Regions from separate parts of the Marinobacterium sp. YM272 genome, predicted to be linked through region 3. Evidence: predicted binding sites of a transcription regulator. Region 3 holds the regulator's gene; each other region holds the start of a gene.
What was found. The regulator sigma-54, encoded in region 3, starts transcription at its own class of promoters, with help from an activator protein. The targets are predictions, from matches to a motif close to TGGCACNNNNNTTGCTNT.
Positions count from the first base shown of each region.

Region 1: a site for sigma-54 is predicted at 5,203-5,220, ahead of ACQUQP_RS00095 (nitrate reductase). Genes of this name have one in related genera too.
Region 2: a site for sigma-54 is predicted at 4,191-4,208, ahead of ACQUQP_RS09260 (NifB/NifX family molybdenum-iron cluster-binding protein). Genes of this name have one in related genera too.
Region 4: a site for sigma-54 is predicted at 4,171-4,188, ahead of ACQUQP_RS17345 (pilin). Genes of this name have one in related genera too.

Region 1 covers NZ_CP194171.1:19,886-27,359, reverse strand. The annotation lists gene ACQUQP_RS00110 (NAD+ synthase) at 1-684, shown strand, start outside; gene ACQUQP_RS00105 (NTP transferase domain-containing protein) at 932-1,513, opposite strand; gene cobA (uroporphyrinogen-III C-methyltransferase) at 1,544-2,425, opposite strand; gene ACQUQP_RS00095 (nitrate reductase) at 2,412-5,066, opposite strand; gene ACQUQP_RS00090 (CmpA/NrtA family ABC transporter substrate-binding protein) at 5,774-7,165, shown strand; gene ACQUQP_RS00085 (ABC transporter permease) at 7,217-7,474, shown strand, end outside.
Region 2 covers NZ_CP194171.1:2,067,057-2,074,530, reverse strand. The annotation lists gene purK (5-(carboxyamino)imidazole ribonucleotide synthase) at 1-1,060, opposite strand, end outside; gene purE (5-(carboxyamino)imidazole ribonucleotide mutase) at 1,076-1,564, opposite strand; gene ACQUQP_RS09270 (hypothetical protein) at 1,899-2,453, shown strand; gene ACQUQP_RS09265 (AEC family transporter) at 2,476-3,360, opposite strand; gene ACQUQP_RS09260 (NifB/NifX family molybdenum-iron cluster-binding protein) at 3,572-4,051, opposite strand; gene ACQUQP_RS09255 (AMP-binding protein) at 4,287-5,972, opposite strand; gene ACQUQP_RS09250 (S8 family serine peptidase) at 6,163-7,474, opposite strand, start outside.
Region 3 covers NZ_CP194171.1:1,362,591-1,370,064, forward strand. The annotation lists gene yjgA (ribosome biogenesis factor YjgA) at 1-276, opposite strand, end outside; gene mgtE (magnesium transporter) at 281-1,633, opposite strand; gene ACQUQP_RS06300 (HPr family phosphocarrier protein) at 1,702-1,971, opposite strand; gene rapZ (RNase adapter RapZ) at 1,997-2,854, opposite strand; gene ACQUQP_RS06310 (PTS sugar transporter subunit IIA) at 2,854-3,321, opposite strand; gene hpf (ribosome hibernation promoting factor) at 3,349-3,639, opposite strand; gene ACQUQP_RS06320 (RNA polymerase factor sigma-54) at 3,692-5,200, opposite strand; gene lptB (LPS export ABC transporter ATP-binding protein) at 5,253-5,978, opposite strand; gene lptA (lipopolysaccharide transport periplasmic protein LptA) at 5,975-6,493, opposite strand; gene lptC (LPS export ABC transporter periplasmic protein LptC) at 6,483-7,052, opposite strand; gene ACQUQP_RS06340 (KdsC family phosphatase) at 7,054-7,474, opposite strand, start outside.
Region 4 covers NZ_CP194171.1:3,891,959-3,899,432, forward strand. The annotation lists gene nadC (carboxylating nicotinate-nucleotide diphosphorylase) at 1-161, shown strand, start outside; gene ACQUQP_RS17320 (hypothetical protein) at 231-575, opposite strand; gene ACQUQP_RS17325 (transposase) at 799-1,494, shown strand; gene ACQUQP_RS17330 (transposase) at 1,692-2,147, shown strand; gene ACQUQP_RS17335 (helix-turn-helix domain-containing protein) at 2,317-2,847, shown strand; gene ACQUQP_RS17340 (transposase) at 2,954-3,481, shown strand; gene ACQUQP_RS17345 (pilin) at 3,631-4,107, opposite strand; gene ACQUQP_RS17350 (sigma-54-dependent transcriptional regulator) at 4,292-5,644, opposite strand; gene ACQUQP_RS17355 (two-component system sensor histidine kinase NtrB) at 5,634-7,259, opposite strand; gene pilB (type IV-A pilus assembly ATPase PilB) at 7,390-7,474, shown strand, end outside.

The DNA.
Region 1 (7,474 bases), 1.3 Mb from region 3:
ATGATGCCGTTCCGCTACACCTCTAGCATGAGTGTAGAAGATGCGGCCGAAGAGGCGGAGCTGCTGGGCATCCGTCACAGCGTGATCTCCATCGAGCCGATGTACGAAGCGTTCATGGCGTCACTGGCCGACGAGTTTGAGGGTACCCGGCCGGATACCACCGAAGAGAACCTGCAGGCCCGCTGCCGCGGAGTGCTGCTGATGGCGATCTCCAACAAGAAGGGCTACCTGGTGCTGACCACCGGCAACAAGTCGGAGATGGCGGTGGGTTATTCCACTCTCTACGGCGATATGGCTGGTGGCTTCGATGTGCTCAAGGATGTGCCAAAAGTACTGGTCTATAGACTGGCCGAGTATCGCAACCGCATATCCCCGGTAATTCCGCAGCGTGTCATTGACCGGCCGCCCTCAGCAGAACTGGCGCCGGATCAGAAAGACCAGGACAGCCTGCCCGATTACGATGTGCTGGATCGGATTCTGGAGCTGTATGTGGAGCGTGATTACAGTGCCAAGGCGATTATCGCTGAAGGCTTTGCCGAGGCCGATGTGAATCGCGTGGTGCGTCTTGTTGATATCAACGAATACAAGCGGCGTCAGGCACCGGTAGGGCCGCGTCTTACGCAGAGAGGCTTTGGCAGGGATCGGCGTTATCCGATCACCTCGGGTTGGAAGCCGGGCGAGTAATTCGACCGGCTACTGATTTCCTTACCCTATAAAAAATAAAGGCTTGCACACTATCCGTGGTGCAAGCCTTGTTGGCATCCTGCCCGCTAATCCCTGCAATGTCAGGCGGTCCAGCGCCTGTGTAAATCCAAGTTTCTATCCCTAACGGCATCCTGCCGTTGCTGCACTCCCTGCAGCGCATGTCGCTATGATCCCACCGCATTGTGCTCAGGCCTATAGGAATTTTTCCTAAAATGCCCGGAATCGGTTAAATACGGTTCAGGTTAAGTAGCGGCGCATCCGCCAGTTCCACCGCCACATGGGGCAGGGCATCGATGGCCCGCATCAGGCGCTGTTCGCCGCTCTCACGTATGAATGTCAGCAGCGGTTGTCTAAGCGAGCGGGGCAGCAGTGCATGCAGCGGATGATCACGTCCGTCGGCGCGCAGGTAGACCCAGTGGTCCGGGTAGGTCTGGCTGATCTCGACCAGGGTTTCAAGCTGCGTCTGGCCGATGCCGGGGCTGTCGCAGGGCAGGATAATCAGGTCCTCATCGGGCAGCTGTGGCAATAGCTCACCGAGGGCCCTGAGCGGGCCGGGAAAACTGTCATCGGGGTCCGAGATAAGCGGGTAGCCAAAGGCCGCGTAGGCGTCGTGGTTGCGGTTGCAGTTGATATAGATCCGGTGACAGAGCGGCTCCAATGCAGCCAGTGAATAGCTCACCAGGGGGCGCCCTTCAAAGTCGATCAGCCCCTTATCCTGCCCGCCCGTGCGGCGGCCGCGACCGCCGGCCAATACCAGCCCGGTCAACTCGTTTTGAGTCTCTTTTGTCGTGTTGTTCGCGTCTGACACGGTAGTTCCCCAGAAAGATCGCGCCCATTGTCAGGCGACCTCCTGTGCTCTGGCAAGTGATATCGCCTGCGCCCGGGCGGTGCGGGTCACCTCGCCGACAATAATCAGGCTGGGGGAGCGGAACTGTGCCTCCCGGGCTTTATCCACAATGCAGTCGAGAGACGCAAGCAGGTTACGCTGATCTGCTCGGGTGCCGTTCTCGATCAGCAGAATAGGCCAGTCGCCGGGTAAGCCCTGTTTCTGCAGCTCCGTGGTAATGGTGGGCAGAGCCTCCAGACCCATGTAGAACACCAGGGTTTGATCCCTGCGTGCCAGTGCTGCCCAGTCGTGGCTGAGATGATCGGCATGATGGGTAGCGGTGACGAAACGTACCTGGTGGGCACTGCCCCTATCGGTCAGCGGGATACCTGCCGCGGCGGCGCAGCCCGATGCGGCGGTGATGCCGGGGACAATCTGCCAGGGAATGCCGGCGCTGTTAAGTGCCTCGATCTCTTCCGCCATGCGGGCGAAAACCGCCGGATCTCCGCCCTTCAGGCGCAGCACGGTTTTACCGCGGCTGGCCTGCTCCACCATCATCGTGCCGATTTCCGCCTGGGGAACGCTATGATCACCGGGTGCCTTGCCCACGTAATAGCGTTCGGCATCGGCGGGGATCAGGTCGAGGATATCTTCGCCGACCAGGCGATCGTAGATCACCACCTGGGCTGCGCGGATCAGCCGGTCGGCTCGCACCGTCAGCAGGTCTGCCGCACCGGGGCCGCAGCCGATCAGGTGCACCTCGCCAGGCTTGCCTGTTGATTTGCGACCGGCCTTGAAGGCGGTGTTTATCGGTGTGTTTGTTTTGCGCCGGCCCAGATCGATGATGCGGTTGAAAGTCTGCGCCAGTGGGTTGAAGCGGTTACTCAGAAACATGTTCGGCTTCCTTGACGCTGTTAGCGATCAGCGACTTAAGTTCGGGGAGGCAGGAACCACAGTTGGTTCCGCATTTGAGTTGTTCGCTCAGCTTTTCGGCCGAGTCGCTGCCGGCGTTGATCGCCTCAAGAATCGCCGGTTCGCGTACCTGGAAGCAGCTGCAGATCACGGCGCCGCAGGGTTGAGCGCCCGGTGCGCGTGCCGCCAGAAGCTGGCGTCGTGTATCCTGGTTGAGCGAACCCAAGGCGAACTGTGTGTCGAGCCAATCCAGGTCAGGCAGATTGTTGTCGCGCTCGACCAGTAGCACCCAGTCGAGACGATCTCCGGCGAATCCACAGGCGCGGAAACGGCCTTCAGCCTTATCTTCCAGTAGCAAATCGGGTGTTGAGCCAAGCTGTTCGTCACACCAGGCGGCCCAGTCGGTGACAGCGTCAGTGTCGGCCAGGCGGAAGCTGGTGCAGTACTGCAGTGGCGCCCGGCTCCAGTATTGCGCGCGGGGGGCGCTCGCAGCGCGGCTCAACAGCCGTGCCTGCCATCGAGTCTCGAGTCGGTGGATGCTCGCCACACCCTGTTTGGATTCGGGCTGGCCCGATACCGGGTCCACCACCGCATCGATCAGATTGCCGCTGATCGCATTGCCGCTGAACTGCTCGTTCCAGTGCATAGGGATAAAGAGTTCACCGGGGCGCTGTGACTCGCTTAGCTGTGCTCTGGCGACGTAGCTGCCCTGCTTGCTCTCAAGGACGGCGATATCGCCACTGGCGATCTTGAAACGCTTTGCATCGCTGGGATGAAGCTCGATAAACGGCTCGCTTCGGTGCTGCAGCAGACGGGCAGCGCGGCCGGTACGGGTCATGGTGTGCCACTGGTCCCGGAGCCGACCGGTGTTAACCACCAGTGGACAGGTTTCGCTGGGCTGCTGTTCAGGCAGACGAGGTTCTATCGGCAGCAGGCGCGCTTTGCCATTGGGGGTGAAAAACTGACCGTTGGCAAACAGGCGCGTTGTTCCTTTCGGGGCGCAAGCGTTTACCGGCCACTGTATGGGGGTAAGTTCATCGTATTCAGTGTTGCTGATCTGTGAGAGCCCGCTGATATCGAAGCCCCGCTTGCCGTCGTTTTCAAACCCGGAGAGCGCGGCGTGTTCGCGAAAAATGGCTGCCGGGCCGGAATAACTGAATGGTTCGGTAAAGCCCAGTCGTTTGGCGACCTCACAGATAATCCACCAGTCGTTTTTTGCCTCGCCCGGTGCCGAAATGAGCCCGCGCTGGCGCGAGATGCGCCGCTCAGAGTTGGTGACGGTGCCATCTTTCTCGCCCCAGGTGGTGGCGGGCAGGGCGATATGGGCCAGCTCCACGGTGTCGGTCTGTGCCATGCATTCGGAAACAATCACCAACTCGCATTGCTCCAGCGCTTTACGCACCCGGCTGGCCTGGGGCAGGCTGACCACCGGGTTGGTGGCCATGATCCAGACCGCCTTGATCTCGCCACGCTCGATAGCCGAGAACAGGTCCACTGCTTTCAATCCCTCCTGACGGGCAATAGTCGGTGCCTGCCAGAAGCGCTGCACGCGATCGATGTTCTCGTCGTTGGAAAAATCCATATGCGCGGCCAGCTGGTTGGCCAGGCCGCCCACTTCACGTCCACCCATGGCGTTGGGCTGACCGGTCAGCGAGAAGGGGCCCATACCGGGTTTGCCGATGCGGCCGCTTGCCAGGTGGCAGTTGATGATGCTGTTGACCTTGTCGGTGCCGCTGCTGGACTGATTGATCCCCTGGGAGAAAAAGGTCAGGACCTTTTCGGTGTTGCAGAACCACTCCACCAGGGTTTCCAGATCCCCCTCCGGTATATCGGTCAGGCGGGCCGCTGTGGCCAGGTCAGGGGCGCTGTGGCGCGCCGCTGCGAGTGCTGCATCCAGGCCTTCGGTATGCTTATCCACATAGACCTGGTCGACCTTGCCGCGTTTTTCCAACTGCACCAGGATCGCATTGAAGATCACCGCATCACTGCCCGGTTTCAGCGACAGCTGCAGGTCGGCCAGCTCCGAGGTGGCGGTGCGACGCGGATCGATCACGACCACGCGCAACGCGGGGTTGGCTTGCTTCGTCGCGGCCATGCGCTGGAACAGGATCGGGTGGTTCCAGGCCGCATTTGAGCCCACCAGCACCATCAGGTCGGCGTGATCGATATCCTCGTAACTGCAGGGCATCAGGTCGCCACCGAAGGCGCGCTTGTAGCCGGCAACGGTGGAGGACATGCACAGGCGTGAATTGGTATCCACATGGCTGGAGCCGATAAACCCCTTCATCAGCTTGTTGGCCACGTAGTAGTCCTCGGTCAGCAGCTGGCCGGAGAGGTACATGGCAACCGACTCGGGTCCATGCTGCTCGATAACCGAACTGAGACGAGCGGCAACGCTGTCGAGCGCTTGGTTCCAACCGGTTTCAACGCCATCGACCCGGGGCTGGATCAGTCGGTCGTGCTCTCCGGTGGTTTCGTGCAGCGCGCTGCCTTTGACGCAGAGGCGCCCCTGGTTGGCGGGGTGTGTCTCGTCACCGGAGACGGCGATGATCTGCTCATCTCTGATTTCGGCGCTGACACCGCAGCCAACGCCGCAGTAGGGACAGGTTGTGTTGTTGCTCATCTTTAGGCCCCGCAAAAAAAAAGCGCCTGAACCTCGAGCCTGCCTTAGCAGGGGGAGATTCAGGCGCCTTTGCCATCTATCGAAAACGTCCGAAGACTTTTCCGGAAAATTGTTTAACCACTTACTTGTCGAAGAAACTGCAAGTCTGGTGCCATCAATGGGCGCGTATACAATTCAAAGGCCTAGCTGAGGTGTTCGCCGATTTTCTCGGTTTTTACGCATTGCTTGGAGGCGTTATGCACTCAAGTGGTGCGGAATCAGGCCGGTGAACCGTTCATTACGGTTTATGCTATTCATGGCCGGTAATTGACGCTTTAGGCATATAAAGATGGGAGTGGTTATTTGTGCTGGTTCTGAGGGCAGCGGGGTAGTCAGCATTCCTGGACAGTTGCTCTATTTTTGATCAAAAAAACGGAGAAACTGCTTGATGTCGGTGCAGGTTCGCGAAGCCACACAGGCATGTTTGAGGTTGGCTTTTATTTATCGGATTGTTTTTAAAGGAATAAATAAGAATTGGCACGAGCTTCGCTTTAGCTTTTGCAAATCGAGGCGTGTCGGCTTTTTCTTCCAGATCGACGACACCGCCACCGAATGCTCGTTTAGAGCCTGACAATTAGCGAATACGGCAAGGGCGCCGTTCCTGTATCACAGACCGAGGTCTGGGGTGTGGGAGCGGCGCCCTTTTTTGTTTCTGGATAGGAGTTGTTATGAAAAAGACCCTGAACCGTCGTTCTCTGTGCAAGCGTGTCCTTCTGGCTGCTTCTGTCAGCCTGGCCTCTGCTTCCCTGTCACTTCCAGCTCTGGCCGAGGTGGGCTATGCCGAGAAAGAGGAGTTGAAATTCGGCTTCATCAAACTCACCGATATGGCGCCGCTGGCGATCGCCTACGAGAAGCAGTACTTCGAGGATGAAGGGCTCTATGTGACCCTGGAAGCCCAGGCGAACTGGAAGGTGCTGCTGGACCGCGTCATCGACGGCCAGCTGGATGGCGCTCATATGCTCGCCGGTCAGCCGCTCGGTGCGACCATCGGTTTTGGTACCAAGGCCGATATCATTACCGCGTTCAGCATGGATCTGAACGGCAACGGCATCACCGTTTCCAACGATATCTGGGAACAGATGAAGCCCAATATCCCGGTCGGTGAAGATGGCAAACCGGTGCACCCGATCAAGGCGGATTACCTCAAGCCGGTTGTGGATAAGTACAAGGCCGAGGGTAAACCGTTCAACATGGGCATGGTGTTCCCGGTCTCCACCCACAACTATGAGCTGCGCTACTGGCTGGCGGCCGGTGGTATTCACCCCGGTTACTACGCACCGGCCAAGGGCGACACCAGCGGCCAGCTTCAGGCGGATGCGCTGCTTTCCGTTACCCCGCCGCCGCAGATGCCGGCGACCATGGAAGCCGGCACCATCTACGGTTACTGCGTCGGTGAGCCCTGGAACCAGCAGGCGGTGTTCAAGGGGATCGGTGTGCCGGTGATCACCGACTACGAGATCTGGAAAGACAACCCGGAAAAAGTGTTCGGTGTCTCCAAAGAGTGGGCCGAGAAGTACCCCAACACCCATATCCGCGTGGTCAAGGCGATGATCCGCGCCGCCAAGTGGCTGGATGAAAACAACAACGCCAACCGCCCCGAAGCGGTAGAGATTCTGTCCCGCCCGACCTACGTGGGCGCGGATGAGGAGGTGATCGCCAACTCCATGACCGGCACCTTCGAATATGAGAAGGGCGATGTGCGTGACGTGCCTGACTTTAACGTCTTCTTCCGCCACAACGCCACCTACCCGTACTACTCCGATGCGATCTGGTACCTGACCCAGATGCGCCGCTGGGGCCAGATTGCCGAGCCCAAGCCGGACAGCTGGTACATGGATATCGCCAAGCAGGTGTACCGCCCGGATATCTACGCCATCGCTGCGAAAGAGCTGATTGCCGAAGGCAAGATGGATGCGTCTGAGTTCCCGGATTTCGACTCTGAAGACGGTTTCAAGGCGCCGCAGACCCAGTTTATCGATGGCGTGACTTATGACGGTCACAAGCCCAACGAGTATCTCGAGAAGTTCAGCATCGGCCTCAAGGGCGAAGAGCAAATCTAAGCTTCGGAGCAGCCCTCCGGGGCTGCATATCCGGGGGAGGAGAGTTTACCCATGACTAGCATTCGTATGGCATTGGCCGGAGTTTCCAGCATCGCCGGTGTGAAATCCAACGATACCCTGGGCAGCTGGTTCAAGCGTGCGCTAGGGGCGCTGGGGCTGCCGCTGCTTGGCCTCGCCGTGTTCCTGTTTATCTGGCAGGCCGGCGCCAAGCAGATCGACACCTCGCTGGGGCAGTTTCCGGGACCGACGCAGGTCTACGAGCAGTCGGTGGCGCTCTATGCCGAGCATGTCAGTGAGCGTGAGCGGGAG
Region 2 (7,474 bases), 700 kb from region 3:
GCTGTTCGAGACTCCAGTCGAACGCGATCCGGTCTTCATCGTCGACCAGCGCTTTCAGAGCCTTAAGGCTCTCTTCTAGCTGAGCCAGGGTCGGACGATTGATATTCACATGGCCCACCTTGCGTCCCGGACGCAGGGATTTGCCGTACCAGTGCACATGCACACCGTCGACACCCAGCCATTCCGGCTTCCAGGTGCGGCCCAGCAGGTTGTACATCACTGAGACGCCCTTGATCTCCGGCGTAATCAGGGGCAGCTCCGCCAGCGCCCGCAGGTGCAGCTCGAACTGGCTGATGGTCGCGCCTTCCTGGGTCCAGTGGCCCGAGTTGTGAACACGGGGAGCCAGCTCGTTGACCAGCAGATCACCGTCAACCACGAAGCACTCCATCGCCATGACACCGATGTAGTCCTGGTCGTCCATGATCCGGCCCAACCACTCTTCTGCGTGTTGCTGCTGGATCTCCGGCACCGGCAGACCGGCGACGCTGGCGCGCAGAATACCGTTCTCGTGCCAGTTGCGGGTCAGCGGATAGAACACCTTCTCGCCCTTGGCATTGCGGGCACCGACCAGTGAAACCTCATGACTGAACGGGATCATCGCCTCGGCGATACAGGTTTCAGCCCACTCGGCTTCAACCTCGCCACCGCGCTGCCAGCGCCACTGGCCACGACCGTCGTAACCGCCGCGACGACGCTTGACGACCGCACGTTCACCCAGACTTTCCAGCTTCTCGGTCAGACCGGCTTCGCTGTCCAGATCAACCCAGGGCGCAGTCGGCACCTGCAGCTGATCGAGCAGGCTCTTCTGGCGCTTGCGATCGATTACCGCATGCAGCGCTTGAGCGTTGCGGAAGTTAGGGTGATTCTTCAGCTGCAGACCGGTGACCGTGTCGGGCCAGTGTTCGACCTCAACGGTGATCACGTCATCCGCATGCAGGGCAACCTCGATATCCTGGTTGGGCTCAACCGGCATCACCTGCAACTGCATCGGCGCACCGGCCTGCTGCAGCATCTGACCCAGCTGACCGTTACCGGCCACGACAATTCTTGGCAACATCATTCAACCTGCAATCTATTAGTCACGGGGATCGGGATTATCGAGCACAGCCTGGGTCTGGGCCTGACGCCAGTTCCCGATTCGCTCGGCCAGTTCGCTATCCTCAACAGCCAGCATCTGGGCCGCCATCAGGCCCGCATTGAACGCGCCGGCACCGCCGATCGCCAGTGTACCCACCGGGATACCACGCGGCATCTGTACGATGGACAGCAGGCTGTCCTTACCGCTCAGCGCCTTGCTCTGAACCGGCACACCCAGTACCGGCAGCAGGGTTTTGGCAGCGATCATGCCCGGCAGGTGCGCCGCACCACCGGCACCGGCGATGATAACCTTAAAACCATTCTCGGCAGCATGCTCCGCGAAGTCGAACATCTTGTCCGGTGTACGGTGAGCCGAAACAACTTCTGTATGGTAAGCCACACCCAGAGTCTCGAGGATTCCGGCGGCCTCCTCCATTGTCGGCCAGTCCGAGCGCGATCCCATCACGATCGCAACTTTTGCACCCATCTGTGTCTCCTGTCACAACACTGTTCGGCAGTCGGGCCTTTGGCCTGCGCTGCGCTCGAAAAGAGACAAGCGTTCGGGTTTTCGGAAGACGCTTGCCATTGAAGGCGGGGGATTATAGCAAGCCCGAGCCTTAATAAGGAGGCTTGGTCTGATTTGTCACTGTTTTCGTCGCAATCAGGCCAAAGCGCTTACCGGGACTAGCCAAGCGCTGCCGTCCCCAGGGCATTGACCACGGGTAAGATAGCAATGCCCCCTCTCTTTCAGGGTACGGGATGCCTCCGGGGCGGGCCTCGGTTAGAATGGCCGCACATCCATTATTACAGGGACCTCTGGAATGCGTGTTTTTACCCCGACCCGTGGCCTTACCCTCGCTGTTGCCGCGCTGCTGCTGACCGGCTGCGAGTCGATGTCGTCCATGCCGTTCATCGGCCAGCAAGCCGCCGAGCCGGAACCGGCGGCTGTACAGAAGTCGCAAGCGAAAGCCGAGCCGATGAGCCGCAACGAGAAGATCTCCCTGGGTCTCAGTGAGGAGCTGGATTGGTTCCCGGACCTGGATGAGCCGCTGGAACAGCTGCAGTCCCAGTACAGCACAGAATCCTCACCGGCCGAGCGCAGCCGGACCCTGTCCAGCATCGCCTACCTGCATGACGCACGTCTGTTTGTGCTGTTTCAGGATATGCTCGACTTCCTGCCCAGGGATGCGCGCGTCAATGAACTGCAAGAGCAGAACACCTGGCTGGACCGCCGTAAATCGCTGATGACCCGCGCGTTCCTGAGCCGACAGGACGCAAACGAGGCACGCATCGCCGCAGGTCAGGCCTTTATCGATGCAACCCTGGCCCGGATCGACGAGATCGAGGCCAAACGTAAACTGGTTATCATCGAGTAAAGTGGAACCAGACCTTCGGCGCCTATAACCAGAAATGCGCCAGGATCCCAACCACAGCAAAGGAGGTCGGGATCGACAGCAGTATCAGGCCGGCGACCCTGTCCGTCGGCCCCTCATACCTCAGCGTCAGTACATAGCTGATAACCGCCACCGGCATCGCAGCCTGGACCATCAGCACCCTGGCCTCCAGCTCATCCATACCCAGCACCCAGACCACGGTCGCAGCAGCCGCGAGACCGACCAGGGGCCGGTAGACTGCCATCAACAGTAGCGGCGTCCACTCTGTTGAGCGCCCGAACTTCAGATCTGCCAGGGAACGTCCCAGCATCATCAACATGATCGGCAGCGTGATACCGCCCACCATATCCAGGGTTTTCATCACGAATCCCGGCGGCTGCAGATCCAGCCCCAGCAACAGAGCGGCCACCAACAGCGCCAGTGCAGGCGCATTGCGCAGCAACTGCCGCGGCGCAAAACTGCCGGACATCACCGATACGCCCAGCGTAAAGTGACTGATGGTCACCACCGACGACACCACCACCGCAATCGCCAGAGCCTGCTCACCAAACAGGGCAAAGACCACCGGAATCCCCAGGTTGCCGGTATTCGGATTAACCAGTACAGAGAGGTAGCGCCTGATCGGCTGACCGCACAGTCTGAGCACCACCAGGGTCACAACCGCCGAGAGCACCAGCGTCGACGCCATGGCAAGAATCAACAGCCCCATGCCGGAAAGATCCATCTGCATATTAAGCAACGAATGGATCAGCAGCGCCGGCAGTCCGATATTGGTGACCATCTGCCCCAGGGCAGGATTATCCAGCCAGGTGGTGGTGCGGCTGAGCAAGGCGCCCAGCAGGGCAATAAACAGAACAGGCAGGATCGGAACGAGGAACGCTTCTAACATCGGGGAGAGCAACCCTAACAATCGGATCGGCCGACAACGGCGCCAGCAGACAGGGGTAAAGAGTGAAACCACGCCCCCACTGGCAGTTAACCGGGTATGATCCTGCTCGCGGGCGTCAGCCGAAGTCAGCCCTGGAAGTGGAACTGTTCGGCCGCCCTATTATGCTCGATCCGCCACTAAAATTCAGTGGCTTAGACTCATAGGCTTAGACTCAGTCGTCCCAGCCCTCATCTTCCATCAGGTCGAAGCGGTCATCGCCGTTACTGCGTTTGCGCTTGAGGATATTGGCCAGCCAGAACTCCGGCGCGTCGCTTGCGAGCTGTGCCTGAAGCGAATCGACCAGCTCCTCCACATCCGGCCCACCCTTGACCTTGATCGGGTTGATTCCAAGGGTGACCAGCTGACGGGTGGCCGAGCCTCCTATCGAGCCACAGTAGACCACGTCAGCCCCTACCAGCCAGGCCATTTTCGGCTTCAGCTTGTCTTCATTGCCATCTTTCTTCTCATATCCGAAGTCACGGCTGGCGATCAGCTCGGCACTGTCTGCAGTAACCGCCCAGGTATAAAACGCCTGGGCAGAACCAAAGTGCTGATCCACCATATCCCCATCCTGGGAGGCAAAGGCCACGATCAAAGCCTGTTCGTTGTCGATCGCATCGGCAACACACTCAACGCTAACAGCAGTGTTCATACTTTTCTCCTCTCGGGTGAGTCTCCGGCAGGCGCCGGGTGCGGGTGCAGTCGGTACTGGCCATTAGATAACTGCAAGCCGCGCACCATCAGGACCAGCCACAGAGACGCGGAGAAAAAGCGATATTTTTCAACAAACTAGAGAAAGGAATGTACCAAGACGAGGCAAACGCGGGGAACAGCGCCCCGCGATTGTCGGTTTTATAACACTCGGATCAGCTTCGTTTAACAAACACTCAAGCGCTGCGGGCAACCTGTGAGTCCCCCAGGGACGGAGCATCACGCAACTGACGCCGTATTACCTTGCCAACGGGTGACTTCGGCAACTCTTTGACGAACTCCACATCCCGCGGCACCTTGTAGGCAGTAAGGTGTGATCGGCACCAGGCCCTGATCGCGGCCCGGTCCAGCGACGACGAGGTGCTGACCACAAACAGCTTTACGCGCTCGCCGCTGTCCGGGTCGGGTACGCCGATGGCTGCACACTCGACCACCTCAGGGTGTGCGGTAACCACATCCTCCACCTCGTTGGGAAAGACATTGAAACCGGAGACGATGATCACATCCTTGGCCCGATCCACAATGCGCAGGTAGCCATCACTCTGCTGGACCGCGATATCGCCGGTTTTCAGGAACCCCTCTTCGTTGATTGTCTCTCGGGTCTCCTCCTGGCGCTGCCAGTAGCCGGCCATCACCTGCGGGCCGCGCACACACAACATACCGGGCACTCCGTCGGGTACCTTTTGCCCGTCGTCATCAATTACCCTGACCTCGGTGTAGGGCAGTGGTATGCCTATGGTACCGGACTGGATCGCATGACGGGGGTTGATCGCCACCGCCGGAGACGCCTCGGTCAGGCCATAGGCCTCGACAACCGGGCACCCGGTCACTTTTTCCCAACGCTGTGCCGCATCCCGGGTCAGCGCCATGCCACCGGAGAGTGTCAGCTCAAGCTGATCGAACGCCTGGGACCTGAAGCCTTCGCGATTACACAGGGCGTTAAACAGGGTGTTGAGTCCGATAAACGCGGTCATCGGCCAATGAGCGATCTCCCGAACCAGCGAATCGATATCCCGCGGATTGGCAATCAACACACTGTGCCCTCCTGAGGCCATAATGATCTGGGATACGGTAAACGCGTAGATATGATAAAGCGGTAACGGCAGTACCACGGTTGACGCCCAACCCGAGCCCTCCCGGTTGATAAAGTCATAACCCTGCATCAGATTGGCCAGCAGATTGCCGTGCGTAAGCATCGCGCCCTTGGCCACCCCGGTCGTCCCACCGGTGTACTGCAACACAGCCAGGTCATGCAGCCCGGGCTTCACCGGCTCAGGTTTTTCGCCCATATGCTCGAGCAGAACATCTCTAAGCCCCAGCGACCCCGGCAGATAAAAATCCGGTTCCAGATGGCGAATATATTTTATCGTGGCATTAATGAGCGCGCGTTTTACAAAGCCGTGCAGATCACCCACCTGGGTCACGAACAGGTGCTTGATATCGGTCTTTTCGAGAATTCCTTCCGCCTTGTGCGCCATGCTTTTGTGGATGACCAGTGCACGTGCACCCGAGTCGACAAACTGGTGCTCCATCTCTTCGGCGGTGTACAGCGGGTTGGTATTGACCACCACCAGCCCTGCTCTCAACGCACCGAACAGTACCACCGGATACTGGATCAGATTAGGCAGCTGAATTGCGATACGGTCGCCCGGACGCAGGTCAGTGTGACGCTGCAAATAGACCGCAAAGGATGCGGACAGGCGTTCCAGCTCGGCATAGTTCAGGGTGCGTCCAAAACTGGTGAAGGCGGGCTTGTCCCCATAACGGGCACAGGTTCGTTCGAAAAAGTCGACGAGATTCGCATAGGCCGACCGGTTCAGGCCCGCCGACAGCGTTGCATAAGCGTTAGTACTGGCCATCATCTTACTCGCCCTCCGCTTGTTATTATTGCGGGCGACCCGAAAAAAAGGGGCTTGATTTAAGCTTAGTCCGATCCCCTTGGCTGTCACGCATGAAAAACAAAAACCGGAAATAAAGCCCGACGCCACCCCTTAGCTCAGAACAAAAAAGGGTGCCCCATGAGCACCCTTTGACGGTTCAACTTTTAACGGTTTATCTGCACTTGGGACCATTACCCTTGCAGGTACTTGAACCACCTCCAGAATCACCGCCACTGGAGGTGTTCGAAACCGTTACGTCATTACTGTAGGCCCAGGCCGATGCCCCCGCCGCATTGTAGGACTGGACCCGATACTGATAGATGCCATCGAGTCCCGTATCAGTAAAGCTGCTCGAGGTAACCTCACCAACAGTCGAATAGCCAGACCATTTGTTCTTCCGATTCTGTTGGCTGCGCTCAACCCTGAAACCGGTCTCATTGTCGCTCTCATCAAACCAGCTCAACGTTACGATACCAGCATCGGCAAAAGCGAATGCATTGGTCGGTGCCATTGGTGGCACGGGCTCCGGCTCTACAGTGCCGCCAGCAGCAAGCGTCAGCGCATTGCCTGCGCTGAGCAGCCCATCACCACAGAGATTGCAGGTACCGGGTATGGTTCGAGCACTGGCCTTAAGCACCGCTTCAACCTCGGCGGGTGTGATCGAGGGGTTCTTGATGTAGAGCAACGCCGCCACAGCAGCTGCATGTGGCGTCGCCATACTGGTTCCCTGGTAGTAGGCGTAGCTTTCGCCCGCCGGTGTCTTAGTACCTGCGTTTAAGGTCGACAGCACACCAGCGGTGTTATCACTACTCATATCACCGCCGGGGGCCGCCAGATCAACACTTTCGCCGTAATTGGAATAGTAGGCACGGTCGCCGGAAGGCCCGGTAGCCGCAACAGAGATGACATTGGCACAACTCGCGGGAGAGTAGTTCGCTGCATCCGCATTGGAGTTGCCTGCCGCAACAACAACGGTTGTGTTCGCTGCGACCGCATCGTTAATCGCCAGCTGGTACTCGGAATCGGGTGCGCAGGCACCGCCGCCGCCCAGGCTCATATTAATGACCTGTACCGGCTTATCGATGGTCGGCAGGCCCGGGATGTCATAACCCGCCGCCCAACGGATACCGTCAGCGATATCCGAGCCATAGCCACCACACTGACCCAGGCCTCGGACAGGCACGACCTGAATCAGGTTATAGCCCACTCCGGCAACGCCTTTACTATTGTTGGTCACGGCCGCGATAGTACCCGCCACATGGGTACCGTGCCAGCTGCTGTCGCTCGACCTTGAGCCGAGATAACAGTAGTTGCTGGGCGTCCAGTCGCCGGGATCGCTGGCATCGGTGTCACGACCATCACCATCGTTGGAGATATACGGGTCGTGAACCATATCCACCCCGTCCACCAGATTAGCCACCAAATCGGAGTGAGCGGTGTATCCGGTATCGATCACCGCGACACGTACCGGCGTATCTGCGGAG
Region 3 (7,474 bases):
TTCACGGATCGCGTCGGCATCCTCGGTGCGCATCAGCTTGCCGATAAACTGCAGCTGGCGCTTCTTCGCGCCGTTGGCGCTGATGCGGCGCATCTCGGCAACCGCGCTGGCAAGGCGTTCTCCCATCGGCACCTGGGCCTGCTGTTCCGGGTTCAGCTCGGTAATCTGCCGGCCCAGCTCCTGCAGAGCTTCCATGTCCCGTTTTACCTGACTGCGACTGGGGCCCCAGTCTTCTTCATCGCCAGGGTATTCCTGGCTATCTTTGAAATCGCTCATTGACCTAACCAAAAAACAGGGTCGCCAGACCCAGGAATGCAAAGAAACCGACCACATCGGTGATCGTTGTCAGCAGCACGCTACCGGCCAGGGCCGGGTCTATACCCGCCGACTTGAGAGCCATCGGCAGCAGGGTGCCGGCCATCGCCCCGGCAAGCAGGTTGATCACTATCGCCAGTGCGATCACCAGGCCGACGGTGGTGTCGCCAAACCAGACCATGGCCACGCCGGCCACCACCAGTGCCCAGAGGGTACCATTGAGTGCGCCGGCAATCAGCTCGCGATTGAACAGCCAGCCGATATTGCCGCGCTCTATATGTCCCAGCGCTTGTCCCCTGATCACCAGTGTCAGGGTCTGGCTGCCGGCGATGCCGCCCATGGAGGCGACAATCGGCATCAGCACCGCCAGTGCGACCACCTGTTCCAGGGTGTCCTCAAACAGGCCGATCACCGCCGAAGCGATAAAGGCGGTGATCAGGTTGATGCCCAGCCAGACCGCCCGGCGTCGGGTGGTACGCATGACCGGGGCGAAGGTGTCTTCGTCCTCGTCAAGGCCTGCCATGCTCATCAGCGAGTGGTCGGCATCCTCGCGGATGACGTCGACCACGTCATCGATGGTGATACGGCCGAGCAGTTTACCGTTTTCGTCGATCACCGGCGCAGATACCAGGTCCTCGTCCTCGAACAGGCGGGCAACTTCCTGGTCCGGCAGGTCGGCGGGAATCCCCGCCAGCTCGGTCAGCATGATTTCGCGAACCATCACCTGCGGGTCGGACGTCAACAGCCGGGTCAGCGGCAGCGAGCCGATAAATGAGTCCTTGCGGCTGACCACAAACAGGCTGTCGGTGGATTGAGGCACTTCGGTGTGACGACGCAGGTAGCGCAGTACGGTTTCGACGGTGATATCCGGACGAATGGTGACCGTATCGGTGTTCATCAGGCCGCCGGCGGTATCCTCCGGGTAGGAAAGCAGTTTTTCGACGCGCTTGCGGTTCTGCTTGTCCATGATGCGAAGCAGCTCTTTCATCACCCGGTCGGGCATCTGCTGCATCATGTCGGCGACATCGTCGGAGTCGAGACCTTCGGTGACGGTAAGCAGTTCGTTGGCATCCATGCGGCTGAGAATATCGCTCTGGACATCGTCACCGAGGTGCTGAAGAACCTTACCCTCGTTTTCCTTGCTGATCAGGTTCCAGAGGATCTGCCTTTCCCGTGGCGGGGTCTTTTCCAGCAGCTTGGCCGCTTCAACCGGACGCAATCCCTTGTTGAGCATGAAGCGCATGCGCTTGAGCTCGTCGCTGGTCAACGCGCTGCTCAGTTCTTCGAGGGTGTTTTTCTTTTCGTTTGGGATGCTCATGCCGGAGTGGATCGCTGCGCTCGTGGGGTGGAAGGCTTACGGAGAAGTATAGCGGCGCGGAGGTGGATCTACTCGGGCTCGTCGAAGCGGTTGTTGATCAGGGTTTCAATGGCGGCCATCGCTTCCACTTCATCTTCACCGGCCACCCGAAAAGTCAGGTCGGTTCCCTTGGAAGCGGCGAGCATCATCACGGCCATAATGCTTTTTCCGTCCACCTGCCGGCCGTCTTTGTCGATTTTGATCTCGCTGGAAAAGTGCCCGGTGGTGTTGATCAGCTTGGCAGCAGCCCGCGCGTGCAGACCGAGCTTGTTAATGATTTTTAACTGTTTTTCGATCATCGGGGTTCCTGGTAACGGGCGGCGATCAGGTCAGTTCGCGGTGACGGACGTGAACATTATCCATAAGTTCACTGAAATGGCCAGCCAGGTGCTCGGCGATGTAGACCGAACGATGCTGGCCACCGGTACAGCCGATACCGATCGTAATATAACTGCGGTTGTTCTGCCGGAAGGAGGGGATCCAGCGCTCGAGGAAATCGCGAATATCGTCGACCATGGCATAGACATCCGCCGACTCTTCGAGGAACTCGATAACCGGCTGGTCGCGCCCGGTGAACTGGCGCAGCTCCGGAATCCAGTACGGGTTGGGCAACATGCGCACGTCGAAGGTGAAGTCCACATCCAGAGGTACGCCGTGTTTGAAACCGAAGGATTCGAACTGAACCGAAAGGCTCTGCTCGCTTCTCTGGGCGATGCGCAGCTTGATGGTGTCGCGCAGCTCGTAGAGGGTCAGCCGGGTGGTGTCGACGCGAATATCGGCCAGGCTGGCGATCGGCTCTAGCAGCTCCCGCTCGTAACTTATCGCCTCCTGAAGACCCGCCTGGTTGGTGGATAGCGGGTGTTTGCGCCGGGTGGCGCTGTATCGCTTGATCAGCGTGGGCTCGGCGGCATCGAGGTAGAGTATTTCGCAGCTGAGATCATCCCGTTTTGCCAGTTCGCCGATAATCTCTGGGAAGGCGTGCAGGTTGCTGATCAGGTTGCGGGCGTCGATGCTGACGGCCAGGCGTCCCGGGTGTTCCGGGTCGCCGAGCATCTGGTCGATCAGGTCAGGCAGAAGACGGGCTGGCAGGTTGTCGATGCAGTAGAAATCAACGTCTTCGAGCGCCTGCAAGGCTGTGCTTTTGCCTGAGCCGGAGCGACCGCTGATCACGACAAGCTTCATTAAGCCCCCAGTTTCTCCATCTGCGTTATGAAGGTGGAGTAAAGCTCGGCGGAGGTCTCACAGCCGCGCAGCTTTTCCCTGGCGTCGCGCTGGCTGAACAGCTCGGCCAGTCCCGCCAGTGTCTGCAGATGCTCCTCTGCGCCGTCTTCGGGCACCAGCAGGAAGCAGAGCAGGTCCACGGGCTGGTTGTCGATAGCGTCAAAGTCTATCGGCGTCGCCAGTGTCATCACCAGTGCCACCGCGCTTTCGCAGGCGGGCAACCGGCAATGGGGGATCGCAACGCCATCACCGATACCGGTACTGCCAAGGCGTTCCCGGTTCAACAGACCGGCAAAGATCTCTTCCGAGGGGGGATTACCAGACTGGCCAGCGAGAGTATCGCTGGCCAGTTCGAGGGCTCTTTTTTTGCTGACGACATCGGCGTGACAGAGAGTGCGCGATTCGTTCAGCAGTTCAGTTAAGTTCATTATCTGACAGGAGCGTCCGGTTTTCGTTTATTTGTGCGCCTTCATCTTTTCCTTGTGCTTGATGATCTGGCGATCAAGTTTATCCACCAGTCCGTCGATGGCTGCATACATATCATCGTGTTCGTGCGTCGCGAAAATCTGGCCGCCGGCCAGGTGAAGATCGGCTTCGGCCTGTTGACGCTGCTTCTCAACGCTCAGAGTCACCTGGGTGTTGGTGATGTTATCGAAATGGCGCTCCAGTTTGTCAAACTTGGTACGAACATAGTCGTTAAGGGCATCGGTCAGTTCGACATGATGGCCAGTGATGTTGATCTGCATACGTTTTCTCCTAGTCACAATGCACGCTTTTTTATCGTGCTTTCCACTTCAATTAAACCAGACGCTTCCGCTCATTAGAAGGCGGAATTGCCATCGCTTCACGATATTTTGCAATCGTGCGTCTGGCGACGTTGATTCCCTGTTCGTCCAGCAGTTGAGCGATCTTGTTATCGCTGAGCGGTTTGCCCGGATTTTCCGCTGACACCAGCTTTTTGATCAGCGCGCGGATGGCGGTGGAGGAGGCTGCGCCGCCGTCCGAAGTGCTGACATGGCTGGAGAAGAAATACTTCAGCTCAAAGATGCCGCGCGGCGTGTGCATGTACTTTTGTGTGGTGACGCGCGAGATGGTCGATTCATGCATGCCCACCGCTTCGGCGATGTCATGCAGCACCATCGGTTTCATCGCCTCTTCGCCCTGTTCAAGAAAATCGGACTGGCGTTCAACGATCTCTGTGGCCACCTTCAGCAGGGTGTCGTTGCGGCTCAGCAGGCTCTTAAGGAACCAGCGCGCCTCCTGCAGATGGTTCTTGAGGAAATTGTTGTCGGCGCTGTTGTCGGCGCGTCGGATCAGGTCAGCATACTGGGCGTTGATCCGCAGTTTCGGCGCGGCCTCGGGGTTGAGGTTGACCGCCCACTCACCCTTGATTTTGGTGACCACCACGTCGGGGATGACATATTCCGACTGGCTCGGATTGATCATCGCGCCGGGTTTCGGGTTCAGCGACTGGATCAGGCGGATGATCTCCTGCAGTTGCTCTTCCTTCACCCGCATACGCCGCAGCAGGGTTTTGTAGTCGTGGTTGCCGAGCAGTTGCAGGTGCTCGCTGACCAGCCTGAGTGCGTCCTGCAGGTACGGGGTGTCGGGGTCCAGCTGGCGCAGCTGGATCGCCAGGCACTCGCTCAGGTCGCGGGCTGCAACGCCGGGCGGGTCGAACTGCTGGACACGGTGCAGGACTGCTTCGATCTCGTCCTGCTCGGTCTCGATGAAGTCTTCCGGGTACTGGCGGGTGAACTGCTCGATCAGCTCTTCCACTGACAGGGTGAGATAACCATCCGGCTCGATACCGTCGATGATCGCTTCAGCCACCAGACGGTCGTTATCGCTCATCGGTGTCAGGTTGAGCTGCCAGATCAGGTGGTCCTGCAGGGTCTCGTCGCGGGTGTCGTTATCGCCCGGTTCCCAGTCATCATCGCGCGCGGGAGCGGAGGCGGCCGGGGTCGTCTGGTAAGTGTCATCCCAGGAACTGTCAGTGGTCAGCTCGGTCGGGATATCCTCGCTCCAGCTGTCTTCCGGGGTATCTTCGTAGCTTTCTTCGCGCTCGGATTCGCCACTTTCGGCGGCTTCAGGTTTTTCCTGGGTGTTATCGCTCTCATTGCCGTCGTCGCTGCCCGGCAGTTCGTTATCCTCTTCGCTGACCTCGAGCAGCGGGTTGCTCTCCAGCGCCTGCTGGATCTCCTGCTGCAGATCCAGCGTCGATAGCTGAAGCAGACGGATCGCCTGCTGCAGCTGTGGCGTCATGGTGAGTTGCTGACCGATTTTGAGCTGTAAGGATTGCTTCATACTACTACGCGATAAACCATTACTGGGTCGGTGTTAGTGGCGCCCCAGGCTGCTAGAGCCTGAACTGCTCGCCAAGGTAAGCCTGACGTACCTGCTGGTTTGCCAGGATCTGTTCCGGGTTGCCCTGCGCCAGGATCCCGCCGTCACTTACAATATAGGCGCGCTGACAGATATCGAGCGTCTCACGTACGTTGTGATCTGTGATCAGCACGCCGATGCCCCTGTCCTGCAGGTGTCTTACCGTCTGCTTGATATCCCCGACGGAGATCGGATCTACGCCTGCAAACGGCTCATCCAACAGGATGAAGTGGGGCTCGGTTGCCAGGGCGCGTGCGATTTCCACGCGGCGGCGTTCACCGCCTGACAGCGACATGCCGATGCTGTGTGTCAGATGGGTGATATGAAACTCTTCGAGCAGCTGTTCCAGCTTGGCTTCACGCTGCGCCTTGCTCAGGTCTTTGCGTGTTTCCAGGATGGCAAGCAGGTTGTCTTTAACGCTGAGCTTGCGAAATATGGACGCTTCCTGCGGCAGGTAGCCGATACCGGAACGGGCCCGGCCGTGCATCGGTAGCCGGGTAATGTCGTCCTGGTTGATGCGAATCTGGCCGTGATCCGCCTTGATCAAACCGACGATCATATAAAAACAGGTAGTCTTGCCGGCGCCATTGGGGCCCAAAAGGCCAACGACCTCGCCGCTGCTGATCTGCAGCGATACATCACGCACGACCTGGCGGCTTTTGTAACTCTTGGCCAGGTGGAGGGCTTCAAGCTGCATCATGGGTTGTCTCCAGCCTGCTTGGGCTGAATCACCATTTTGACCCGTTGGTCGCCGCTTTCGCTGCTGAAGGCGTTAACTATCGCTTTGTCCATGTTGTAGACAATGCGCTGGCCGGAAAATGTGTCTTTTCCCTGTTCGACGCGGGCTTCCTGCGTGATCGTGATTTCCTGCCGGTTTACCCGGTACTCCATGCGCAAACCGTAGGCATGGGTGACGGGGTCATCGGCGTTGGGTTTTTGTTCAAATTCTGCCGGTCGACCAATAGATACGATACGGTCTACATCGCCGTCCGCGCTGCGGTAAAGCTCGACCTGGTCGCCGCGAATTTTCATCGAGCCCTGTTCGATTTCCACGTTGCCCCGGTACACGGTCACGCCGGTGTTGTCGTTCATGCTGGCGCTGTCGGCGCCGATCTGGATCGGCTGGGATGAATCCTCGGGAAGCGCCATGGCAGGAGCCGACAGCCAGAATACCAGGCTGCAGATCGCGGCAGGAAGGGTCGGTTTAAGGCGCATTGTATCTACCCTTTACGTTAGAAAGCAGTTCAACCCGGCGCTCGTCGAAGTACACCTCGAGACCGGTGGTTTCGGTGCGCTCGTCTTCGCGAATCAACGTGGCGGGGGCGTCTGTCTCGGCATAATCCCTGGGTGGGTAAACGCTGAGCGTACTGGTTGTCAGTACCGAGCCGGGCCCGGATAGCGGATTATGGTTAACCTCCACATCGCCTGCAAGCTGAATCTCACTCTGATCATCCAGCACCCAGCCTTCGTTGGCGCGTATTTTGTATGCCCCACCCTTATCCTGCGGCATCAGCGTGCTGGGCTCAAGTAGCTTGCTGGAGTTGAGCCTGGGGTAGTGGCGCAGTTCGGGGGTTGTCCAGCTGCGTTGAAAAGAGCCGTCCTCACCCCAGTAGCGGGTCTCGGCATCGCGCATGAAGAAGTCGATACTGGTATCCGTATCCTGGCGCAGCGTCTTTTCCTGCGGCAGGTTGTTGCCGGCAAAACCCCACCAGAGCAACAGTGGCGTGAGAATCGCCAGGGCAACAAGCAGCCGCACTCGTCCCGCAGTCAGCACGTCAGAGGTACTCCTCAAGGATCGGCATCAGTTTCTCCTGGGCGGCGAGAACCAGTTCGCAGATCTCGCGTCCTGCACCCTGGCCCCCGGGCGTGGTGCTGACCCAGTCGGCCTGTTCGCGTACGTACCAGTGGCCATTCGGTACCGTGGCGCCAAAACCGGCACAGCGGATGGCGCCGAGATCGGGCAGGTCATCGCCGATATAAGCGGTGGATTCTGCATCGAACCCGGTTTCCTGCCAAAGCTCCTCCAGCGCAATGCGCTTGTCTTCCCGCCCCTGGCGCAGGTAGTTGATTCCCAGGGCTTCGGCGCGCAGTTCGACCTGGGGTGAGCGGCGTCCGGTAATAATGGCGCTTTTGATGCCGCCCTTGTGCAGCAGCTTGATGCCGAGGCCATCAAGGATACTGAACGACTTAATTTCA
Region 4 (7,474 bases), 1.9 Mb from region 3:
ATGCCGTGACCTTCACGGCGGGACGCGCCAAGCTGGAAGCCTCCGGCAACATCACCGACGAGACCCTGGTGGAGTTTGCCAGAACAGGCGTGGACTACATCTCAATCGGCGCCCTGACCAAACACTGCCGGGCGGTCGACCTGTCGATGCGCCTGGTTTAATTCTCTTGATACAAAAAGGCCAGCTACTGTGCTGGCCTTAAACGACTCACTGCGATTTTCTAGTCAGATTTACTGGCAGCTGGCGGCACCTATCTGCACCCACTCGTCGTCATTCTGAATCTGCAGCACATCGAACACCTCTACCTGAGCGGGACTGATACCGTTCTGCAGCATGATTGAACAGGCATCACGCGCCTCGGCATCACGATTGGAACCATCGGGAATCACTCCAATCCCCAGCCGGCGCCCCTTGTCCCACCAAACGGGCTGAGCCGGCAGGTCCAGCGTCTGCATCACCTCGGTCGCCACCTTATCACGCACCTCCGCAGACACCTCTTTACGACCGGTTTCTATGTACCAGGTTACCCCGATACTCAGGGCAATCAGGATAAGGACCATCAGGCGTTTGTTCATTACGGGGAATTCCATCGCGGGTTGGCATTATTCTTGGCTTGGGAGTGTGCCGGGATGCTCCCCGGCTGGCAACCGGACTAAAGCCTAAATTGGGGTCAGAGTAAAAATACTACGGCATCCACTGCATTCCACGTGGCTACGACACATTCACCACCTCTGGCTATGTTACCCTCAACGCCAGGCCCTGAAAGGAATCGGGGCCAGCTGGACTCAAGGAAGAGCTATGGCAAGAAGACCAAGAGCCTGCCCAGCAGGCATCCCTCAGCATATTATTCAACGTGGCAATAATCGGCAGATCTGTTTCGTTGGTGATGAGGATTACGCAGCCTATGCACAGTGGCTAACCGACGCATCTCAACGCTTCGAAGTACATATCCACGCCTGGGTATTTATGACCAACCACGTTCATTTATTGGCTACGCCCCTGAAGGCAGGTGCTGTCTCGGCCATGATGCAACACCTGGGGCGGCACTATGTGCGCTACTTCAACAGAGCCTATCAGCGCACAGGCACCTTATGGGAAGGCCGATTTAAATCCTGCCTCGTTCAGTCCGAGCAGTATTTGCTGACCTGCCAGCGATACATCGAGCTGAACCCCGTCAGAGCCCGAATGGTAGGACACCCTGCCGATTACCACTGGAGCAGCTACCACGCACACGCTCAGGGAATCGATACCGAACTGTGGACACCACATGAGCTGTATTTAAGCCTAGGTAAAAACAGCACAGAGCGGCAACAATACTACCAGGCACTTTTCAGCAACCCACTGCCCAGTGAGCAGCTGCAACGGATTCAGCAGTCGGTCAACCAAGGGTTAGCGCTGGGCAACGACCGCTTCCGTGATGAAATCGAGATACTTACTGGTGTTCGTCAGAAAATATTGAAGGCGGGAAGGAAGAAAAAGAAGGAGGAGGGATAAATTTTACTCTGACCCCGATTTCGCTGACCCCGATTTCGCGAAACACGAATTCGAAACAAAAAGGACCGCCGAAGCGATCCTCTCTGAAGAACCCGGGCTAGGCCAGAAATGTTACTCTGACCCCGATTTTGGGGATAAGGGGCGGCAGAAATATTACTCTGACCCCGATTTCCCTTAAAGAAAGAGCGCTATCGTCAATGATGCAGCATCTTGGCAGGCGATATGTTCGCTATTTCAACAGCAGATACCGACGAACAGGAACCTTGTGGGAAGGCCGTTTCAAATCCTGGCTCATTCAACCAGAGCAATACCTGTTGGCCTGCCAACGATATATTGAAATGAATCCAGTGAAAGCTCGAATGGTGGAGCACCCTTCCCAATATCACTGGAGCAGCTACCAGGCACATGCACAGGGTATCGATTCTGTGTTGTGGACGCCTCATCAGCAATATCTGAATCTGGGGAAGAATATGACGGAGCGGCAGCGGAACTATAAAGAGCTGTTCAAAAAACCATTGCCCGATGAGCGGATACTGCAGTCTTTCAATCAGGGTTTAGCCCTAGGCAACGACCGCTTTCGTGATGAGATCGAGCGACTTACCGGAGTACGCCAGCAACTACTTAAACCTGGCAGGAAGAAAAGAAAGGAATAAATGTTACTCTGCCCCCGGTTTCGTACTGTCAGGAAACGGCAGAAACAATGCTGGATGGGCTTAATTTAGGTTCTTCGCAGATTAGCGGGAAAGTGAGAAGTGCGGCAGCAAGAAGGGTTAAGGTTGTGTTCGCCAAAACTCGACCTACAACTCAACTGCTGCCGACGTCATGGATGCTAATCTGCTGAGCCTTTTCTGGGAAGGCTTCGAGCTTGAAAGCTACGAAGTCACCACCTCCAATACACTCTCCCTTCGACTACAACCGCGCTCTTCACAACCTCCTGTCTGTAGTGGTTGTGGTCAGGCCACGCTGTTGGTTCACGATGTCAGCAGACGACACGTGCGTGAGCGCGACCTGTTCGACTACCGCGTTTGGCTTGATGTACCCGTGCGCCGTGTGCGTTGTGTTGGCTGTGGTATTCGGCGTGAACAAATACATTGGCTTCCGGGGCGCCGAGGACTGACACAGGCTATGATTCGGCAAGTGGAAGTATTGGCGTCGTTGCTGCCGATTAAGCAAGTGGCAGAGCTGCTTGGCCTGCATTGGCATACGGTGAAGGCGATTGATCATCAGCGCCTGAGTCGCGAGGTGCAGGCGCCGGATCTAAGTCAGCTACGACGACTGATCATGGATGAGTTCGCGCTCTTCAAAGGGCATCGATATGCCACCGTGGCCACTAGGCAACGACCGCTTTCGTGATGAGATCGAGCGACTTACCGCAGTACGCCAGCAACTACTTAAACCTGGCAGGAAGAAAAGAAAGGAATAAATGTTACTCTGACCCCGATTTCGCGCCTGGGTATTTATGACCAACCACGTTCATCTATTGGCTACGCCCCTGAAGGCAGGTGCTGTCTCGGCCATGATGCAACACCTGGGGCGGCACTATGTGCGCTACTTCAACAGAGCCTATCAGCGCACAGGCACCTTATGGGAAGGCCGATTTAAATCCTGCCTCGTTCAGTCCGAGCAGTATTTGCTGACCTGCCAGCGATACATCGAGCTGAACCCCGTCAGAGCCCGAATGGTAGGACCCCCTGCCGATTACCATTGGAGCAGCTACCACGCACACGCTCAGGGAATCGATACCGAACTGTGGACACCACATGAGCTGTATTTAAGCCTAGGGAAAAACGGGACAGAGCGGCAACAACATTATCAAGCGCTGTTCGTTAACCCACTGCCCAGTGAGCAGCTGCAACGGATTCAGCAGTCGGTCAACCAAGGGTTAGCGCTAGGCAACGACCGCTTCCGTAATGAAATCGAGATACTTACTGGTGTTCGTCAGAAAATGTTGAAGGCGGGAAGGAAGAAAAAGAAGGAGGAGGGATAAATTTTACTCTGACCCCGATTTCCAAGAGAAAGAAAGGTAGGCGTGCTCCACAACAAAAAGGACCGCCGAAGCGATCCTCTCTGCTGAACTCGGGGCTAGGCCAGAAATGTTACTCTGACCCCGATTTCCAATTTTTATTTCGATCTCTCTTAGTCACGCTGCGGGCAGCGGTTAGGATCGATCGTAGCGGGATCGCAAACCATAGTCCACGCTAGGTTGCCCGCATTAGTTTCAGTTGCTGTAAAGGTAATTACGTCGTTGCCGCCTGACGGGTCGACTTCATCAGCAGCGGCTCCGCCAGCCTCAAAGACGGTAGCGACGAAACCTGCCGTAGAAACAGCAGCGCCACTTACAACAATCGTCATGTCTACATGAGAACCGAAGAGGGACGCTTCATAACCTTGAGCATCAGCTGCTACGTTAGTCAAGTCTCCCTCTTCGGAAAAGAACTGCTCTACAGCGATCTTATTCGTCCCGAAAATAGAAGGCGCCTCGGAAAGCTTCGAACGAATCGTGTAATCCTGATAAGCCGGCAGCGCGATCGCAGCCAGAATACCGATGATCGCTACAACGATCATCAATTCGATCAGCGTAAAGCCCTGCTGTTTCGCAAATTGTTTTTTCATCATTATCTCTCCAGCGAGTTTAACTTCCTGTAATTAAACGGCAGCTTGCCATTCAAAGGTTTCACAGCAAGAGTAGTGCCAACATCAAACTTTCCCGTTTTCTGAGGCCTTGGACCCTGTGCGTGTTAGCGATGCTAAGGCAAAGGCTGACAATCTGTCACCCCCAGTGTCAGATTTTGACAAACTAGTGTTTAAACTCTTGATCCACGTCCTGATCCAGCCCGTACTTCTGAATTCTGTAGCGCAGCTGTCGCAGGGTCAGGCCCAGCTGACGCGCCGCCGCGGAGCGGTTCCAGCGGAACTGCTCCAGCACTGCAACCAGCTGTTCGCATTCATCATTTTCCGACAGCGGCACCGAATGCCCCGCCGTTGATGGCCTATCCAACAGAGCCAGATCCTCAGCGCTAATTCGCCCATCCTCACAGAGAGCCAGGGCTCGCTCCAGAATATTTTCCAGTTCACGAACGTTACCGGGGAAGGCGTAGCCACAGAGTGCGCCGACGGCCTCTTCGGTCAGCTGGGCCGAGCAGCTTATACCACCCTCGCGGTTTCTGTTGACGATACGCTGCAGCAGGGCGTTTCCAAGCACTGGGATATCCTGCCGCCGCTCCCTTAGCGGCGGGACCTGAAGCTCAATAACGTTGACGCGGTAATAAAGGTCCTGGCGGAAGTTACCTAGGCTGACCTCTTCATGCAGCTGCTTATGACTGGCACTGAGAATACGTACATCCACCGCCTGCTCGTGTTCCGCCCCCACTGGGCGAATTTTACGCTCCTGGATGGCCCGCAATAGCTTGACCTGCATCGACATCGGCATGTCACCGATCTCATCGAGAAATAGGGTGCCGCCCTCTGCCGCCTGGAAAAAACCCTCACGCTGACCGGCAGCGCCGGTAAAGCTCCCCTTCAGGTGACCAAAGAACTCCGATTCGATCAGATCTTCGGGGATAGCGCCGCAGTTGACCGCCACAAAAGGTCCCGCGCCGCGATGACTGCGGGCATGGATCTGGCGGGCAATAATCTCCTTGCCGGTGCCTGACTCACCAAAGATACACACTGGCGCCTGGGTTCGGGCCAACTTGTCGATACGTGACTTCAGCGCCAGCATAGGCGCTGAATCACCCACCAGATCATCACTGCCGATCGGCGATGCGGCGTTAACCAGCGCCTGGTTTACCAGCGCCCTCAGCTGGTCAATCTCCAGCGGCTTGGAGACACAATCGAACGCCCCCTTGCGCAGCGCCTCTACCGCCAGTTCCATATCACCATAGGCTGTGATAATCGCCACCGGCAGGGCCGGATGCTTTTTCTGGATCTGTTCGACAAGCTCCATACCCCGGCCATCGGGCAGGCGCATATCGGTCAGACAGAGATCAAACGGCTGCTCGGCTAGAAGCTCCCGCGCTTCCCGTAGCGTTGCAGCGGCACGGCACTCGGCCCCCATCCGCTCCAGAGTAATCTCCAGCAGCTGACGAATATCGGCCTCGTCATCAACAACCAGCACACGTGGCTGCTCAGCTGTCCGTTCAACTTGCACTTGCTGTTTCCTTTACATCATTGACTGCAGTTACCGGCCTTTCCATCGGGAAGCTGACCTGGAAGCAACCGCCCTTTCGATTACCGGCACTATAACGCATTCCTTCACAGTACCGCAGTTCACAGTAGTTTGCTTCGCACAGTTCACGGGCGATATACAGCCCCAAGCCCGTACCCTCGTGCCTTGTGGAGTAGAAGGGTTCATAGATCATCGCCTGGATATCCCTGGGCACACCCGGCCCGTTATCCCAGATTTCGATACAGGGTGTGGCATTGGGCTCGGCCCGGTAAAGCGTCAACCGGATAATCGCCTCCCCCTGCTCTGGCGCGCCATGGCGGAGCGCATTGTCGAGCAACAGCGTCAGCAGCTGCCGCAGGTGATCGGGATCGGCACGCACCTGAACCGGCACACCATCCTCTTCGATGCTGACGCGCAGCGAACGGTACAGATCAGGCCAGCTGAGGCGCCACTCTTCCTGCAGCCCCTGCAACCAGGCCGAAAGATCTATATCCTCCCAGCGCGGCACCTTTCGACGAGACAGGGTAAGCACATCCTGAATCAGGCGGTTAAGACGCCGTACCTGGTTGAGCAGAATCGAAATCAACGGCTGCTCCTTATCCGACATTGCCGGCGACTCTGCCAGCAGCTGGGACGCATGGCTGATCGCCCCCAGCGGATTACGGATCTCATGGGCAAGACTGGCGGTCAGTCTGCCAAGCGCTGCCAGTTTCTCACGCTGCAGGCGGGAGTCCTGCTGCTCCGTGTTTTCCAGCATCATCAACGCCCGCTGATTGCGTCCCGGCCCGGTGGCTGTCAACTGGATACGCAGCGGCAGTATTTTTTCAGCGTTGAGGGGCTGCCCCAACCGCCAATTGCGTAATAGCTCCGCTAACGGACCGGAGAGTTCAACCAAGGGGCGGTGCAGCGCGTTTTCAGGCCGGATACCAAACAGCTCCGCCGCTGCCGGATTGATCATGCGGACCACATCCTGCTTATCGACAACCAGCACCCCCTCCTCCATACGCTGAACGATAAGTGCGTTGAGCTGGGTCAGGCTTTGCAGGTCGAGCTCACGCTCCCCCATCAGGGCACGGGACTCTTCAACCGACCGGCCAACGACACCGCTGACCAGGGCTATGGTGAGGTGTGCAAGCGCCAGTACGCCGATATCTGCGACGGAAATACTGTGACCAAGAAACCTCTGCGCTGACAACGACGCTGCAACAATCCCGACAATGGCAAGTACTGCATAGAGTTGTGTCCAGCGCCCCGGCTGCCAGAAACCGGCAAAAATCACCGGCAGCAAAGTCAGCGTGGCGAATATTCCCGGGCTGTTACCGCTGGAATAATCCAGTAAAGACAGCACGGTGATATCGACCAGCATCTGAAACACGAACTGCACCTGTCTCGACGCTTCTTTGCGCAGAAGACCAAAGCTGAAACCGATAGACAGCACCAGGTAGATCAGCGCCGTGATACCAAAGATGCTGGAGTCGTGATTGATAAAGGGAAGGCTGGCGACAGGAATCAGCAGCAGGGTGACCAGGGATCCGCCAAGCACCATCCGGTAAAAGTTGAACAGCCGTAGCGCCCGCCGATCCGACGTTGCCCCCATCAGAAAAAGACCCTGGTCAAGTTATGTCTAATCATATTTGCCACTACCCATTTGCCAGTATCCGGAGGCTACTATAGAGTATCCTTAACACCGTTTCTTTGGTCTGATTTGCAAAAGTAAGGTAAGGCAGTTGTCAAACGGATTTCAACCACTTAGCGGTCTCGCTAAGCGCCTCGTCAACGATGGCGCATTCTCCGCCGAAGTCGCCATGGAAG